2 regions of the Thalassotalea atypica genome follow, and region 1 is predicted to be linked to the other one. Evidence: riboswitches for the same ligand, from Rfam matches in the RefSeq annotation. Region 1 holds a riboswitch; the other holds the start of a gene.
The links. A riboswitch is a leader RNA that binds a small molecule or an ion and turns the genes downstream of it on or off. The one in region 1 is predicted to bind lysine.
Positions count from the first base shown of each region.

Region 2: another riboswitch for lysine. It lies ahead of lysC (lysine-sensitive aspartokinase 3); the one in region 1 lies ahead of dapA (4-hydroxy-tetrahydrodipicolinate synthase).

Region 1 covers NZ_AP027364.1:3,941,320-3,944,496, reverse strand. Annotated here, with positions in the region: gene QUE03_RS17760 (methyltransferase) at 1-1,069, opposite strand, end outside; lysine riboswitch at 1,352-1,524, shown strand; gene dapA (4-hydroxy-tetrahydrodipicolinate synthase) at 1,611-2,546, shown strand; gene QUE03_RS17750 (2,3,4,5-tetrahydropyridine-2,6-dicarboxylate N-succinyltransferase) at 2,569-3,177, shown strand, end outside.
Region 2 covers NZ_AP027364.1:2,641,873-2,645,049, reverse strand. Annotated here, with positions in the region: gene QUE03_RS12105 (Nif3-like dinuclear metal center hexameric protein) at 1-88, shown strand, start outside; gene QUE03_RS12100 (ElyC/SanA/YdcF family protein) at 109-864, opposite strand; lysine riboswitch at 1,105-1,317, shown strand; gene lysC (lysine-sensitive aspartokinase 3) at 1,463-2,809, shown strand; gene QUE03_RS12090 (hypothetical protein) at 2,873-3,177, opposite strand, start outside.

The DNA.
Region 1 (3,177 bases):
TTATCGGTTGGTACTTTAAAAAATTGTTAGCAACAACGATTAAGTTGCTGTTGGGAGTCATATGCTTTGTACATTGCTGAAGAAAAGTTTCCGTTGCGGCATAGTAAGTCTTTAACCCCTGATGAAATGGTGGGTTAGAAATTATCGTGTCAAAACTATCCGATACCTGACTTAATCCATCTGACGCTATACATCTTCCGTTGAGTTGATTTATTGCTAAGGTTTCTTTTGCACTTGCTATCGCTAACGCACTAACATCAATCAGTGTTAACTTAATATTCGGATAAAGCTTAGCTAATGCGACACTGATGGTGCCTGCACCGCAGCCAAAGTCCAACACCTTGCCTTGAATTTTATCTGGCAGGTTATCTAACAAAACCTTAGTCCCTTTATCTAACCCTTTTTGGCTAAATACTCCGGGAAGAGCCGCTATTTTAATGCTCTCGTTTGCGATAATGATCTCGTAATAACTGAACCAATCACTTAGTTTAAACGCTTGTGCTGGCTTGATATAGCGGCCGGTAAACAGCAAACAATGACGTGCATTGTCTTGTTTCATGCAGCAGTCAATATAATCGCTGCTTTGCTTAGCGACTGATTTTATTCCGCCCTTGTTGTCACCAACGAAAATAACGGTAGCATCATCTGCCACAACATCAGCAATCATCGATAAGGTAAATGCTAACTCGGGTTTACTTTTTGGGAAGGCAATGACAATAACATCGTGGCAATGTTCGCTTTGATAATGACTACCAAATCTAGTCTCTATCTGGGTTGGAAATCGCTCGCTAATCGCTTGATACTGTGAAAAGTTATTGTTAAAGCAAGTGATACTGGCATCAGGGTAATGTGCTAATAACTCTGGAACTAAACCAGCGGCTTCAAGATTAATCAGTAATGGTCTTGAACCTTCAAGTAATTCGATATTTCTTAATAAAATTTGATTGATATTTGAAAGTGCCATTATGTTGTTAATTTGCCATGAATAAAATAAAGCGAGTTTGTAGGCTATTTTACGCGAACTTGCCTTAAGATAGCCACCCATACCTGCACACTCATCAGTAATCATATCTTTTGGATATGAGGATTCACATTGTGTACCTGTTAATAGTCAAGTTTCGTCAGAAATGGCAAATTGAAATTGATGGTATGGAACTAAAAAGTAAAATGGCGGTTTATAGTGTTTACTAAATCATCGGGTATGTTTTTCAGCTATGTCGTAAATAAATATCTTATGCAAATAAACGTATAGACGTCTATTGACAAAAAATGCGCAAACGAGTTTAATACACCAGTTCCTTATTCCAAATGAAGTGATCGCTTATTCAAAGTGTCATTTCATTGTCGAAAAAGGGTCAGAAGAGGAGCGTTAACCAGGTATTTAATGTGAGGAGATCAAACTCCATTGAACATTAAAGAGGGGGATTAACGCCGAGATGAATACATTTTTGATTGATGTATTTGTCGGTTAAGCAGGTTGAATCCTGCTGACTGTCACCAATTAGGTGGAGAGCTTCTGGCCTTTACGAATGCCTTTAGATTTCACTATAGGTGTTTTGTAAACGCCTTATAGTTCTCCGAACGAAATGAGTTCGAGAGAAATGAATCAAATATCATCTGAACACCCTTTTGAGCAATATCCGTTATGGACTGCATTAGTCACGCCTTTTGATCAGCAAGGCAAAGTGGACTTTGTTAGTCTTGGTAAGATTGCTCATCAACAAAACAGCGCAGGTAATGCTATTTTGCTGCTTGGCAGCACTGGTGAAGGTCTTGCTTTAATCCAAGAAGAGCAGCGCACCATAGTTGAGTATGTTTGTGGATTATCATTAAACGTTCCCATAATGGTTGCTGTGGGCGGCTTTCAACTTATAGAGCAATTACAGTGGATTGAACAATGCAATCAGCTACCTGTTGATGCCTACCTTTTAGGAAGTCCTTTGTACGCAAAACCTGGCGAGGAAGGTCAAAAACTCTGGTTTGAAGCTTTGCTTGATAGAGCAAAATTTCCTTGCATGCTCTATAACGTGCCATCACGAAGTGGCCTCAGTTTGTCTACATCGGCTTTAGCATCTCTGCAACATCACCCAAAATGCTGGGCACTGAAAGAAGCAAGTGGCGATGTAGCTCAATTTAAAGAGTACCAAAAAGCTTGCCCTGACATTGCGCTTTATAGTGGCGAAGACGCCTTGTTACCAAAACTCGTTGAAGAAGGTGCCAAAGGCTTGGTCTCCGTTGCCGCTAATGTTTGGCCTATTCAAACACGAGCTTATGTTCAGCAATGTTTAACAGGTGAAACTACAGGGCTCTTTCCAGTTTGGAAAAATGCAGTAGACAGTTTATTTGCTGTCTCAAACCCTATTCCTGCAAAAATATTGATGGCAAAAAATAATGATATTGCTAACGCCACTTTACGTCCACCATTGACTAATAAAGAGCTGAGTAATCATCAGTCGCTTGAACATGCAGATCAGCAAATCACTCATTGGCATCAACAATACTCAAGTCGCCAAATATCTCAACAAAACGTATTAAAAACAGCTTAATTTATAAGGTTTTAGAAAGAACATGTCAGATTGGAAAGAAATACTAGAACAACTACAGACCGGCGAAGTGAGAGCCGCAAATCAGGATGGAAACGGAAATTGGCACGCTAATATTGAGGCGAAGCAAGCCATTTTATCTGCATTTAAGGCTGGAGAAAATGAAGAGTTTTCGGGGATTTACCAAGGATTTGTTGATAAACATAATTTACCTGCCAGAGAATTTAGTCGCGATGATGGTGTTCGTTTAGTGCCTGGTGGCTCATCGGTACGAGCCGGTGCATACGTCGCCCCTAGTGTCATTATCATGCCGCCAGCGTATATCAATGTAGGTGCTTATGTCGGTAAAGGCACTATGGTTGATAGCCATGCCTTAGTTGGCTCATGTGCACAAATTGGTGAAAATGTTCACTTATCGGCTGCGGTACAAATAGGCGGCGTGCTAGAGCCAATTGGTGCAAGTCCTGTGATTATTGAGGACGATGCATTTTTAGGTGCTGGAGTGGTGGTGGTTGAAGGCATTGTGATCAAAAAAGGTGTGGTATTAGCCCCCGGCGTATCGCTGTCAGCATCTGTGCCGGTATTTGATCTAGTCAATAATCGCCGTCTAGAAAAAGGTGAGCCTATTCCAGAG
Region 2 (3,177 bases), 1.3 Mb from region 1:
GCGGTATGGTGCGAAGGCATTAGGTGAACACCTCAAAACGAAATTTAATCTCAGCGTAGACTTCGTTGATATAGATAATCCGGTGTAAATTTTACCTATTAGTCGTATTTAGTAGGCTATCCATTGCCATGCTCTTCCCATCGCTTCATACCAGGCAATACTTGCCTTATATAGGTTATGACTCGATGGGAAATAGGATAGCCAGTGAATATCTGCATTAGGGTTTTTGACAAAATACCCTGCAGGCGCAGGAATTGCGTTTACCCCTTGAAGTTCAAAGTACTTTATCGCTCTTGGTAAATGGTAAGCATCAGTCACTAACACAACATTTTTACCTTTTACGCGCGGACCAATTAACTCTGCTTCTTCTTGTGTATCTTTCGGGTAATTTTCTGTAATAATTTTTCGGCCATCAATGCCTAAAGCAATGGCAGCCTGTTTGACTTTTTCAGCATTAGATACGGGGTCTTTAATGGAGTGACCAGAAGTGATGATGGTGGCCTCTGGGTGTAGCCTAGAAATTCGTAGGCCTTCGACTAGTCGTTGCAATGAACACGGTTTTAATTGACTTGTGACAGCCAGAGCATCATTTGATTGATGTCCACAACCTAGAATGACGATGTAATCCACGGGTTTGGCCGATAGAGAAAAACTTTCATAATTTTGTTCCATTGGAACGACTAACTGGTTAGAGATCGGCGGAGATGCGGTAACGATCAATAGTACAACGGCGCTAATGAGCGATTTAAATGCGAACTTGGGCTTACGCTTGAAAAATACTAATGAGAGAATTAATAATAAGATTGCCACATTAATTGGCATAACTAGCACGGAGACTAGCTTTTTAAAGATGAAAAAATCCATGGGTTGTGCAGTTATCCGTCTGATTTATTGATATGTGTAGAGTCTAATGAGCGACAAACTATAACAACATCTAGTCGTCAAAACAGTATATTATTCCGTTAATCATAGACAAATATTTCGCTTTGAAAGGTGAGTTGAAAATTTTCTTTTCATAGACGTCTAAAAGTCTATTGAAAAAGGTGCAACATTAAGGTTTAATAACCGCGTTATTAAGTTTTTACTTTATTTTATAAACTTTCTAACACCAGAAGAGGTGCGTTAGCCAGGTAGATAGTTTGAGGAACCACATTCCTATGAAAGCTATTGAGGGGGATCTAGCGCCGAGGAGGCATTTTCGTGTGGCGAAATGCGTCCGGTTGCTAAGGTTGAATCCTTAGGACTGTCACCGCTATTCACCCATACTGATAATATCAGATGTGGGTTAATAGAATTGGGTGGAGAGCTTCTGGCTGAAAATGTTCTTGTGTTTTTTGCTCGCGAAACGTTCAGTCACGCTCTTCCTTGTTGTATAAGCTTTAGGGAGAACCTACCATGAAAAAAATAGACTTTGTCACACCGTATCCGTTAATGAATTGTAGATGCAACTCAAGGAACGCTCATGCCTAATATTACTGTCGCCAAGTTTGGTGGAACCAGTGTCGCTGACTTTGATGCCATGCAGCGTTGTGCTCAGATTATCAAGTCGGATGCTAGCAACCGCGTCATTGTGGTATCGGCCAGTGCAGGCGTAACTAACCATTTAGTGCGGTTAGGGCAACAAAGTGTGCCAGCTGATGAACAAAATGAAATATTGGCGTCAATTGCTGAAATTCAAACGAACATCAGTCAACACCTTGAAAATAAGGTAGCGCTAGACGTCACTATCCATGAGTTTTTAGATCAGCTCGCCACTGTAGCGCATTGCCAGTCCGAGCAATATAACGCTAAGAATGCTGATGAAATATTGTCTTTTGGCGAAAAATTTAGCTCACTTCTATTTACTGAAGTGCTAAATAATGTTGGTTTAAAGGCAGGCTGTTTTGATGTTCGACAAGTGATGAAAACCAACAGTCTTTATGGCAAAGCGGTTGTTGATATCGAGCAATTGAAAGTAAATGCTATCGAGCAACTTGCTCCAAAACTGGACTCAGAAGTTATTGTCACTCAAGGCTTTATCGGTCAAGACGGGCTTGGTCATACGACAACTTTAGGTCGAGGTGGCTCAGACTATAGCGCAGCATTACTCGCTGAAGCGCTTGATGCGAACAATTTGTCTATTTGGACCGATGTCGTTGGTATTTTTACTACAGATCCTAGAATTACCGACCAAGCGCGTGCTATTAATGAAATAAGCTTTGGTGAAGCGGCAGAAATGGCAACCTTTGGCGCAAAAATTCTACACCCTGCGACGTTAATTCCCGCCATGCGTCATAATATCCCTGTCTTTGTCGGCTCGAGTAAAGAGCCAGAAAAAGGCGGCACACGTATTCAGCAAACGGTAGCGTCTAATCCCACTTATCGCTCTATTGCTTTGCGCCGTGAGCAAACACTGGTAACGGTTAAGAGCCCAGCAATGCTGCATGCAAGTGGTTTCCTTGCTAAAGTCTTTAGCATTTTAGCAAAACATGAACTCAGCGTTGATTTGATTACCACCAGTGAAATCAGTGTTGCGCTAACGTTTGATAACCCGACAGGGTCAACCCAATCATTAATTAACAGTTCGGTAGTCAGTGAACTGGAACAATTATGTGAAGTCAGTGTTGAACATGGCTTGTCTTTAGTTGCCGTTATTGGTAACAACTTACATGCCACTAAAGGATTAGGACGGAGCGTGTTCGATAAAATCAATGATTTTAACATTCGTATGATTTGCCATGGGGCTAGCCCAAATAACTTATGTTTTCTTGTGCCAGAAAATGATGCGAATACTGTCGTTGAACAGCTACACAACACCCTGTTTGCCTAATCAATAAACTATAAGCTGAATACAATAAGTGCCTGTTTCGGTCAAGTTGGTATTCAGCTTTGATTAATCTGCTTTATTATTTTTGACACCTTTGCGGCTTTTGTAGACAACCAATGCTATCAGTAAGAAAGCTAAAAAGAACAAACCAATCGTTGAATTACTTCTATCGGCTGCCACTTCGTCTGGGCTCAAGACAACATTGTTTTCATGTTTAAGGTCATAGACTTGATAAAACCCAGTATTGACGGGGATCGCTTTTATACTGACGGCTTTACCTAAAAGTTTCTCCGCATTGTCATCGTTACAATAATCGACTCTGAACTTTATGCTCAAATTATATGTATCTGAGGAGTCCTCCAAGCTAAGTG